2 regions of the Bradyrhizobium sp. 147 genome follow, and region 2 is predicted to be linked to the other one. Evidence: riboswitches for the same ligand, from Rfam matches in the RefSeq annotation. Region 2 holds a riboswitch; the other holds the start of a gene.
The links. Region 2 has a riboswitch for cobalamin ahead of IVA87_RS10510 (DUF1636 domain-containing protein). Riboswitches for the same ligand answer to the same signal wherever they lie in the genome.
Positions count from the first base shown of each region.

Region 1: linked by a shared signal. The riboswitch ahead of metE (5-methyltetrahydropteroyltriglutamate--homocysteine S-methyltransferase) and the one ahead of IVA87_RS10510 (DUF1636 domain-containing protein) in region 2 are both predicted to bind cobalamin.

Region 1 covers NZ_JADPKL010000137.1:26,535-32,358, forward strand. The annotation lists gene metE (5-methyltetrahydropteroyltriglutamate--homocysteine S-methyltransferase) at 826-3,141, opposite strand; cobalamin riboswitch at 3,241-3,441, opposite strand; gene IVA87_RS31960 (hypothetical protein) at 3,618-3,890, opposite strand; gene IVA87_RS31965 (hypothetical protein) at 4,346-4,501, shown strand; gene IVA87_RS31970 (4Fe-4S binding protein) at 4,523-4,726, opposite strand; gene IVA87_RS31975 (EAL domain-containing response regulator) at 5,345-5,824, opposite strand, start outside.
Region 2 covers NZ_JADPKL010000042.1:250,322-256,145, reverse strand. The annotation lists gene cobN (cobaltochelatase subunit CobN) at 1-2,460, opposite strand, end outside; gene cobW (cobalamin biosynthesis protein CobW) at 2,460-3,494, opposite strand; gene IVA87_RS10510 (DUF1636 domain-containing protein) at 3,491-3,865, opposite strand; cobalamin riboswitch at 3,957-4,178, opposite strand; gene cobO (cob(I)yrinic acid a,c-diamide adenosyltransferase) at 4,219-4,854, shown strand; gene IVA87_RS10500 (cobyric acid synthase) at 4,867-5,824, shown strand, end outside.

The sequences.
Region 1 (5,824 bases), on a different contig from region 2:
AGAGCGGTGGTGCCCAGGAAAGGACTCTGACCTCCAAGTCAGGACCGGAAACTACTCCGGTCGAATCGCGCCAGTCACGCGGTCCGCGCCATGCCTGGCGCACCAAAAAAAGCCCGGCCTCCTCCGGAGGCCGGGCGAAAGTCACGCAGGAACGACGCTGCTTTATGCATCGCACCAGCTTTCGTCGGTAGGGAGGACTTACCGGCGATCGATTTCGGCGAGGGCATTCGCCGTCAAAAAAGGAGAAACGGATATCACTCCGCGCGAAATCTGGAGCCGCTTGCCTTCCGCTCCTGTCGGAAACTTCACGACTTGTCCACCACTCGCCCGCTGTCCGGTTGGGACGTCAGTGCCTTGATCGAGCTGGGATCCTTCGCGCAAGCGGTTTGGCTGCCGTGCCCTGAAACACAAGCGGCAGTTTGCCGTCGCGCAGCAGCATTTGGCACGCCCCCCAAAAACCAACAACGCTCGATTACCTTTCCCGGAGCGCGTGCCAGGACGCGAATTTCGTATGACGTTCCGTAAGGACGGTAAAATAGATTGTTGTGATGGGACGCATCCACGCGATGGATAAATGAAAAAGTAGGGCTGTGCTTCGCGTGGAGCGTTAATGACGTCGCAATATGTGACCTGATCGGACGTCGCCGGCATGCTGTCGGCCGCCGGGTCGAGAATCGAGCTTGTCGCCGGCTGTATGCGACCGCCTCCGCCGACGCCCGGCGGCATTCCGAGGCGCTGGGAACTTTGGGAGCTCGCAAGGACATCGTAAGCCCCCAAAGCGCGTGCATCTTGTTCACAAACGCGTTTGCGAAACGCTCCGCACCATCATGGCTCAGCCCGCAACTCGCGTGCGGCGGCCACCATATTGACGAGCGCGGGACGCACCTCCTCCCAGCTTCGAGTTTTCAGTCCGCAGTCGGGATTGATCCAGAGCTGCCGATCGGAAACTCGCTGCCGCGCCAACACAATCAGCTGTTTGATTTCCGCCGCTGCGGGAATGCGCGGTGAATGAATGTCATAGACGCCGGGCCCGATCTCGTTGGGATATTTGTAGCTCTTGAAGGCCTCGAGCAATTCCATCTTAGAACGCGACGTCTCGATTGAAATGACGTCAGCATCCATTGCTGCGATCGCATCGATGATTTCGTTGAACTCGGAATAGCACATGTGGGTATGGATCTGAGTTCCGTCGGCGACAGCGGACGAGCAAACGCGGAAGCTGTCCACTGCCCAATCGAGATAGTTCCTCCACTGCGATTTGCGTAGCGGCAATCCCTCCCGCAACGCAGCCTCGTCGATCTGGATCATAGTCGCTCCAACCGCCTCAAGATCGATCACCTCATCTCGGATCGCAAGAGCGATCTGACGGCATGTCTCGCTCCGCGAGATGTCGTCGCGGACAAACGACCAGTTCAGGATCGTCACCGGTCCGGTCAGCATAGCCTTGACGGGTTTCTTGGTCAGAGACTGCGCGTAGCGCCACCATTCAACGGTCATCGGCTTCGGCCGGGAGACATCTCCGAACAGGATAGGCGGACGAACGTACCGCGACCCATAAGACTGAACCCAGCCGTGCTTGGTGAAAGCGAATCCCAACAGCTGCTCGGCAAAGTATTGAACCATGTCATTGCGCTCGAACTCACCGTGTACGAGCACGTCCAGGCCGATATCTTCCTGCCACTGCACGGTACGGGCTGTCTCCGCTTTCAGAAGCTGCTCGTACTGCGCGTCATTCAGCGCTCCCCGCGCATGAGCCGCACGCGCATTCCGGACGTCGACCGTTTGCGGGAAGGATCCGATGGTTGTCGTTGGAAACATCGGCAATGCGAACGCGGCCCGCTGGACGTCGGCACGCTCGGTGAACGCACTGCGACGGCGACGCATGCTATCGTCGATCGCGGCCATTCGTCCGGCGACATTCGCATTGTGGATCTCGGGCGATGTTTCGCGGGTCACGGCGGCGTCCTCGGAAAGCGCAAGTTCATCGGCCACCTCGGCAGCATGGCCGGCCAGCGCTTTGCCCAATATCGAAAGTTCCTTGATCTTCTGAACTGAGAACGCCAGCCACGTCTTCAGATTGGGATCGAGATCGGTCTCTAGCTCAATGTCGATCGGAACATGAAGCAGCGAGCAGGAAGGAGCAATCTGAACACGGTCCCTACCCAGCTTTTTGACCAAAGGGGCAAGTTGGTCGAGCAGCGCCGCAAGATTGGAGCGCCAGACGTTGCGACCATCAACGACGCCTAGCGAGACCACGAGATCTCTGCGGGCTGTGGCGACAATTGCGTCCAATTGGTCGGGTGCCCGAACCAGATCGACATGAAGCCCGGCAACGGGCAAGGCAAGGGCTGTTTCAAGATTGTCGCCGATAGCCCCGAAATAAGTGGCCAACATGATTTTAAGGGCCGGCACAAGCTTTGCGAAATGAGCATAGGCCCGGCGGACGGCCGCCCGCGACGCTTCGTCGACGTCCATCACCAGGCATGGCTCGTCGAGCTGAACCCATTCCGCACCGCGCGAGGCTAGTTCGCGGAGAACATCGACATAGACTGGGAGGAGCCTATCAAGCAGCGACAGCGGATTGAATGCGGGATTTGCGCTTTTGCCGAGCTTCAGGAAAGTGACTGGGCCAACTAAGACGGGGCGCGTTTGGTAGCCGAGGCTTTTTGCCTCCTCATATTCCTCGATCGGCTTTCGAGAGGAATACTTAAAGATCTGATCCTGGTGAAATTCCGGCACCATGTAGTGGTAGTTGGTATCGAACCACTTCGTCATTTCCTGTGCTGCTACGCCAGGCCCATGCTGAGTGTGATCACCGTCCTGAGCGCCACGTGCCATGGCGAAGTAGGTCTTGAGCGACACAGGACCTTCGGTCCAGCCGTAGACGTCGGGAATGGCTCCGACCATTACGCTGGTATCGAGCACCTGGTCGTAGAGCGAGAAGTCATTGGAAGGAATGACCGTCACACCGCAGGATTTCTGCCGTGCCCAATTAGCGGCACGAAGTCCACTCCCCGCCTCGAGGAGCTCGGCTTCGCTGGAGTTTCCCGCCCAGTAGCTCTCGAGCGCGAACTTGAGTTCGCGTCGTGGGCCGATGCGTGACGTCCCCAATGTGGCAACGGGAAGCGAAAGAATAGACATAGATCAGACCCCATAATTGGGGCAAAGGCCATGGCGGACGCGTGCAGCGAATATCGCGTGAGCGACAGCTGCTTGGCGCACACCGGGACACCCCGCCCGTGGACGATATATTGTCGAGGCAGGTCTCCTGGCTCGCGGGTCGTCGCTGCTGTCCGGCCTTCCCAAAGCCGCATGGCTTCAGTGACTTCGTTGGACATCGGCTCGCCGCTTACAGTTGCGGGGGCAGCGCCGGCATTGCACCGGCTTCCCTCTTAGCTCCGGATCAAACGAAATCCGAAGACCACGACGGCTGGCATTAGACGCACGAGGATCGATCCGTCAACCTACTAAGTGTTGCCGCGATATTGCCCAAGCGATTGCCAGCTGTACCAGGTAGGGCACAACGGTCTTACTCCCGGCCTGGTAAAAACGCGTGGATCTGTGAAGCCTCCGCTTATGAATGCGTCCGCTCAACGCCCTCTTGGCGTAGTCGTGAGCTAACGCGAGCAGAACGAATGCGCTGGGCGCTTCGACATCTGCGTGATCGCGACAAGCCTGCTCTTTTCCGTCAGCAGCTTCTCGAACTCGCCCGTGAGGAAGTTGCGATCATGCTCGGCCGACATCCGCTTGAACACAGCGCCATGAGGCTCCTTAGGAATTGCCAAGGCCGGGATTGCTCCAGGATCGCACGGATGATCAGGTCGGACTGCCTGTGTACGGCGGACCCCGCGCCGAGCCGCGAGCTCGATCGCCTCCATGGCGTTGGTCAAGATGATCTCCTCGGTGCGCCAAGCACTTACGTGCTGAGCGACTTTGGCGCGCCTTCGTTGTTTCCGTCGCCGCTGGCGAGTAGTGCAGCCTGGACGTTGGCATGCGCGACATCGCGGGAACAGTTCCGGACCTCAGGATGCACGCTGACTTGCGAAACTGGAGTAAGCGGCGAGAGCGCGGGCGGCGGGGATCTGCTATGACCCTAGGCTCCATGCACTCGTGCATGGTGCGCGGATGCCGAGCTTCTCGTATGTCTTCAAGATCTCCGGACCGATCTCGTCGCGCGTGGAGACCGTCTCTTCGGCTTCGGCCGTGACGTAGCTTTAGATATCCTGCAAGTCGATCTTGGGATGTCGACGCCCGTCCACCTCGCCTCGTCTCCTCAGCCAGCGACGATAAGCCCCAACGCGGCGACTGGAGCATCGAGGCGGCTTTGTCCTTATTCGAGACAAATTTGACGGTGTTCTCTGACAGAGCCCTTCGATGGTTTCTCGGAGTCGATCAGCGCCTTAAACTCATAACGATGTTGATCGAACTCGATGCGCCGCACGCGGTCGGCGGCCTTCTCAAGCGCGACATCTATTACTTCGTTCGCAAAATCGAGCGGTGAAGCCTTCTGGACGCGGGCTGCTTATGCTGTCTTAGACTGGACACAGGTGTCAGGCACCGGACAGACCACCGCGCATTGCGGCGTGTCGGAATGGCCCTCGCACTCCGTACACTTTTTGGCATCGATAACGTAAATGTCGCGCTTGAGGCTGATCGCCGCGTTGGGACACTCGAACTCACATGCCCCACAAACGGTGCATTGCGAAGCGACGATCTTGTAAGCCATGCCTTCCGACTCCTTAGGCGAGCGATGCCATTGGCGATCCCTTTCAAATGCCGTGCCAAGGACAGACGCGCTCAATGATGGTCAATTTGCCCAGGGGTGCTGTCCCGGGTCTGAGACCATGTTGCATCTGCGACAGCAACGGGCCACTTCAATTTCAAGCTATGCGAGCCCTCAGGCCCTACTCCGAGAGTCACTCGCGACTCGACCGCTGGGCGCTTCCGTCGTTTGTCTTGCATGGCAGCGCGGGGCCAAGCGACGCTCGACGATTCCGAAACCGGCGGCGCGACTAAAAGCCGCGAGCCGACGCACGTCTACACCGGATCTCGGCAAACCTCCGGTCACACGCCCTGACTGGAGGTTTTGTGCAAGCCTCGCTCACGGCTGCAACGTTAACTCCGCGGATTGACTCGCTGGAGGCCTGATAAAAAGGGTTTGTGCTACAATAACTTTCGGCATCGCTTCGGAGGGAAATGAAGTTCCGCCGGGAGAAGCGTTACTGGCTTTGCAAAGTGACCGATTTAATTGCAGTCAGCCGCATGCCTGGTGCCGAGTAGGCATGGCGGCGCGGGCGAGCGCTGGTACGTTTTGCCTGGCTCTGCTCAGCCACTCCTCATGCAACTATTTTGGACGAAGTGGAACAGGGCTGAAAGATGACTGTGCAAATTGCTTCAGCCGCATGGCCTTTCCGAACAGATGGCCCTGCGCAAGGTCGAATCCGAGTTCGGTCACAGCGATCAGGTCGGCGTGGCTCTCCACACCTGCGGCGACGGTGCGCACGCTGTACTCTTTGGCTAGATCGACGATATGGCGGCACACCGTTCGCTTCAGGGGTCCATTTCCGCAACCGGCGACGTACTGCCGGTCCACTTTTAATTTCATGAACGGGAATTTTTCCATCCCCATCAGCTGCGGCCAATTGGCGCCGACATTGTCGATTGCAAGGCCAATGTTGTGAAAGCGAACCTCACGTGCGACCTCGATCAGGAGATCTAGGTTCTGGATCGCTTCCTCGCTATCGATTTCAATCGTCAAGCCGCCGAAAGCGGGGTGCGAGGGCATGCGCTGACAGAGATCGCGTACCGCTTGCGGGTCAATCAG
Region 2 (5,824 bases):
GCGGAACAGGCCGGATACGCGCAGCGTCACGTCGATACGGGGGCGGCCGAGCTCGGCCGGCGCGATGATGTCGTAGCCGGTGACGCGGCCGGAGGCGTGGTCCCAGTGCGGCGCAAGACCGGCCAGATGCAGCGCCATCGCGAACTCCTCGCCTGCGGTGCGCATCGTCGCCGAGCCCCAGAGATCGACCACGAGCCCCTTCGGCCAGTCACCATGATCCTGCAAGTGACGGCGCAGCAGCTCTTCCGCGAGCTTGATGCCTTGCGCATGCGCCGACGGCGTCGGCACCGCGCGCGGATCGACGGCGAAGAGATTGCGCCCGGTCGGCAGCACGTCCTGGCGCCCGCGATAAGGCGAGCCCGACGGCCCCGGCGCAATGCGCTGCCCCGAAAGCGCGGCGCGCAAGGCGTCCCGCTCCACGTCGCCGCAGGCGCCGCGGCCGAACACGTGCAAGCCGTCACCGAACTGGCTTTCCTTGAGGTCGCAGACGAAACGATCGATCCGTGGAATCGCTTCGGCTGGTGTGGCCGATGCATCGAGGCCAAGATCGTCTTCGAGGCCCGCGGCACGGGCTTCGTCGCGGATCGCCGCGATCAACCGCTGGCGGCGGGCGGGGTCAAGACCATCGGCAGTGGAATATTCGTCCAGAAGTCGTTCGAGCCGGCGCAAGCCCTCCGGAACGACGGATGCGGCAAGAGGCGGCGGCAGATGGCCGATCGTGACGGCGCCGACGCGCCGCTTGGCCTGCGCAGCCTCGCCGGGATCATTGACGATGAAGGGATAGATGACCGGCAGATCGCCGATCAGGGCTTCCGGCCAACAGCTCGATGACAGCGCCACGGATTTGCCGGGCAGCCATTCCAGCGTGCCGTGCGCGCCCATATGCACGACGGTGTCACAGCCCTGCTCTCGAAGCCAGAGATAGAACGCAACATAGGCATGGCGCGGCGTGCGGGCGAGATCGTGATAATCGACATCGCGCGTGGTTGCATCGCCACGCTCGGGCTGAACCGCGATGATCGACTGGCCGCACCGAATCGCGGCGAAGTGGAGCGCGCTGTCGCGACAGCTCGGATCATCCTCCGGCGCACCCCAAGCTTGTGCGAGATCATCCTGCAATGCTTGCGGCAGACGCGAGAGCGCCGTGCGGTACTCAGCGACGCTCCAGGTCAGCTGCTGCCTCAGCAGCGTTTCGCCGAGCGCATGAACTGGCGCGGCATCGAAGCCCGTCTGCGCGAGGTCGGACAGCAAGACCTCGACGGACGCCAGCGCATCGAGACCAACCGCATGCGCGATCTGGTGTGGACGGCCCGGGTAGTTCGAAAGCACGATCGCCAGACGCTTCTTGGCGACGGGCGTCTCGGCGAGCCGCCGCCAGGCCGCAACCCGTGCGGCGACGGCCTTCACCCGCTCCTCGTCAGCGCGATGCGCAAGATGGGAGAACTGCAGATCGGGATCGCGCTCCGCAGCGGCTTTAAAGCTCACCACGCCCGCGAACAAGCGGCCATCGACCTCGGGCAGCACCACATGCATCGCGAGGTCGCCCGGCGAGAGGCCGCGCAGCGAGGTAGCCCAATCCTCGCGCCGTGCCGTCGAGAGCGCAACCTGGAACACCGGACACTTGGCTACGTCGAACGGCGTCGTGCCATCGTCGCCTACGGCCGAGAACGCCGTCGCATTGACGATCGCCGCCGGAGGATTTCGCGCGAGATGCGCGCGCAGCCAATCCGCGACGCCTGCGGCTTTCAGCGAGGTGACGAAGACACCATAGGCACCAAAACCCTTATCGCGCAGCGCGGCGATCAAGGCATCGACCGGCCCGGTGTCCGCAGCGGTGAGATAGGAGCGATAGAACGTCACCAGCGCGAGCGGCTTCCCCTCGCCGCCCGCCGGCGCAGCAATGACGCCGCGCGCGGGATCATAAAATCCCGTCTCGGGCACATCCATTTCGCCGACGACTGGCCCGGCATAGAGGCCCGAGGCCAGCGCGAGCTGCGCGATCGCGGCTTGGGCCGCGACCGGGCCGCCGGTGTCACAGAGCACCTTGAGCCGGCGCAGGGTCGAGACCGGCAAGGTCGAATACGCGTCGAGCCGCGTATCGTCACGGCCGTCGGCCGGCAGCACGGCCAGCACGATGTTGCGGTCCTTAGCAAGTTGCTGGAGCGTTGCGAGACCATACGGCCAATAGGATTCACCGCCGATCAGACGTACCAGAATGCCACGCGCATGGGAGAGCGTGCGCTCGATATAGGTGTCCACCGAGAGCGGATGACGCAGTTCCGCAAGATTTGCGAGCCGCAGCGACGGCAGGCTGGTACGGCCGCGCCGCCAGCCGGCCGCAAAGGCGGCAAGGTCGGAATCCGAATATGAGAGCACCACGAGATCGGCCGGGTCCTGGCCGATGTCCCTTGGCGTCGCGGTCTCCTCAAGACCGCGGCTCTCGCGGAAAACGACGTGCATCAGGTTGCTAGCCCTGACCTGATCGCGGCCTCGTCAATATCGCCGTGCTCGCCAATCATGACGAGTTTTGATTGCCTGACACCTGCGCCCCAGGGCTTGTCGAACTGGTGGCGCACACGCTCGCCGACCGCCTGCAGCAAGAGGCGCATCGGCTTACCCGCGATTGCGATATAGCCTTTGACGCGCAGCACGTTCTGCTCGCGCGCCAGGCGCTGAACGGAGGCGACCAGCGCATCGATATCGGCAACTTCCGGCAGGTCGATCACGACGGAAGCAAAATCGTCATGCTCATGCTCCTCTTCGCCGTCGTGATGCGAGGGACGCGCGGCAAGATCGTTCTCGGCGGCGGCGCCGAGACCGAGGATGACGCGCGCATCGATCGCGCCGTCGGTGACGGGAAGCATCGGCACGCGGCGCGGCATCTCGGCGGTGATCGCCGCCTTGGCGGCTTCGATCCCAGCGCTGCCGGCAAGATCGGCCTTGGTCAGCAGCACGATGTCGGCGCAGGCGATCTGGTCCTCGAACACTTCCGACAGCGGCGTCTCGTGGTCGAGATTGTCGTCCGCCGCGCGCTGCGCCTCGACTGCAATCGGGTCCGGCGCGAAGCGGCCAGCAGCGACGGCCTCAGCATCGGCCAGCGCAATCACGCCATCGACAGTGATACGCGAGCGGATCTCCGGCCAGTCAAACGCCTTCAGCAGCGGTTTCGGCAACGCCAGGCCCGAGGTCTCGATCAGGATGTGATCGGGCTTCACGGGGCGCGCCAGCAATTGCTCCATGGTTGGAATGAAATCGTCGGCGACGGTGCAGCAGATGCAGCCATTGGCGAGCTCGATGATGTTCTCCTCCGGGCAATTGGCGGCAGCGCACGACTTCAAAATCTCGCCGTCGACGCCCTCGCTGCCGAACTCGTTGACGAGCACGGCGAGCTTCTTGCCGTCGGCATTGGCGAGCAGATGCTGGATCAGCGTCGTCTTGCCGGAGCCCAGAAAACCGGTGATCACCGTGACCGGGACTTTTGCGAGCGAATTCATTCGGCGGCCTCCGGCACGACGGCGATGGGGGGAATGCGGGCAAGCGACTGCTTGCGGAAAATTTCGGGACGGCTGCGCCAGGGCACGAGGCCATCGGGCGCGGCCGCATAGGCCGCAGCGCCGGCGACCACGTCGCGCGCATTCGTCTCCGACAGGCGGCCATAGACATAGGACCAGCGGCCGGGCGCACTCAACGCGACCGAGCAGCCCTGGCTGCAGGCAGAGAGGCATTCGACCGGAACCACATTGACGCCATCGGGCACGCCGGCGCCCAGGATCGCGCCATGCAACCGCTTGCCCGGCGTGACGTCGCCTTCGCCAAGCGTCTCGCCGGCACGGCAGGTAATGCAGACGTGAAGTGTGACCGTCATCGCCTCTTCCAGAATAACAGCGGGAGGCGAAGAGGCGCACGAACCATTGTGAGAGGCCCGTTTCCCCGTCGCGGAACACCCCGTCCGCCGGTCCAAAATCGTCCGCGCTGGCAGGTCTCCCGGCTTGCGGAGCAGGGCTTTTGCCCTTCGATCCCCGCCTTCCCGATCCTGCTAGGGGTCAGTGGCTTCGGGCATCTCTCCGGTCACGGTCGCGGGGGCGGCTGCATTTTGGACCCAAATCTTGCCGATTCGGACCCTATCGCATTCCCTCTTCGCCTGTCATAGGACAGGAACCAGCGCAGGCCCACCATTTGCCGGTGGCCGCCACTTGTCAAGCCGAAGGACCGGGTACGATGACGCCTGAACCGGATATCCAAACGGGCGAGGAAACCGACGCCCGCCACGCCGCCAAAATGGCGAAGAAGAAGGCCGCCCGCGACAAGATCATGGCGACCAAGAGCGGCGAAAAAGGCCTCGTTATCGTCCACACCGGCGCCGGCAAAGGCAAGTCGTCCTCGGCCTTCGGCATGATCGTCCGCTGCGTCGCCCATGGCTTGCCCTGCGCGGTGGTGCAGTTCATCAAAGGCGCCTGGGACACCGGCGAGCGCCGCCTTCTCACTGGCCATTTCGGCGACCTCTGCCAATTCCACGCCATGGGCGAAGGTTTCACCTGGGAGACGCAGGACCGCGCCCGCGACATCGCCGCCGCGCGCGCCGGCTGGGACAAGGCGAAGGAGCTGATTCGCGACCCTGCGTTGCGCATGGTCGTGCTTGACGAGATCAACATCGCGCTACGCTATGATTATCTCGACGTCGCCGAGGTGGTCGAATTCCTGACGACGCAAAAGCCGCCGATGACGCATGTCGTGCTCACCGGGCGCAACGCCAAGGACGAACTGATCGAGATCGCCGATCTCGTTACCGAGATGACGCTGGTCAAGCATCCCTTCCGGTCCGGCATCAAGGCGCAAGCCGGCGTCGAGTTCTGATACGATCTCGCCATGGCGCGCGCGCTGATGATCCAGGGAGCCGGCTCGGACGTGGGCAAGTCGCTCATCGTCGCCGGCCTTGCGCGCGCTTTCACGCGGCGCGGCCTGCGCGTGCTCCCTTTTAAGCCGCAGAACATGTCGAACAATGCCGCCGTCACCATCGACGGCGGCGAGATCGGCCGCGCCCAGGCGCTTCAGGCGCTCGCCGCTCGCGTCGAACCGCACACCGACATGAACCCGGTGCTGCTCAAGCCGGAGACCGATGTCGGCGCGCAGGTCATCGTCCATGGCAAGCGCATCGCAACCGCGCGTGCGCGTGATTATGCGGCGATGAAGCCCTCGCTGATGGGCGCCGTGCTGGAGAGTTTCGCGCGCTTGAAGACGCGCGCCGATCTTGTGCTGGTCGAAGGCGCGGGCAGCCCGGCCGAGGTCAACCTGCGCAAAGCCGACATTGCCAACATGGGCTTTGCGCGCAAAGCCGACGTACCGGTCGTGCTGGTCGGCGACATCGACCGCGGCGGCGTCATCGCCCAGCTCGTCGGCATCAAGACGGTGATCGACCCCGACGATGCCGCGATGATCCGGGGCTTCGTCATCAACAAGTTCCGCGGCGATCCCACGCTGTTCGACGACGGCTACCGGCTGATCGAAGCGAAAACCGCATGGCGCGGCTTTGGCGTGCTGCCCTGGTTCGCGCGCGCCAGCGAGCTGCCGGCCGAGGACGCGCTGGGCCTGCGTGACGCGCGCAAGCCGGGCCAATGCAAGATCGCCTGCCTCGCCCTGTCGCGGATCGCCAATTTCGACGATCTCGACCCGCTCAAGCTCGAACCCGGCGTCGATCTCGTCATGGTGCGTCCGGGCGAAGCAATCCCCGGCGATGTCAGGCTGGTCATCATCCCCGGCTCCAAATCCACCCGCGGCGATCTCGCCTTCCTGCGCGCACAGGGCTGGGACATTGATGTCGTGGCGC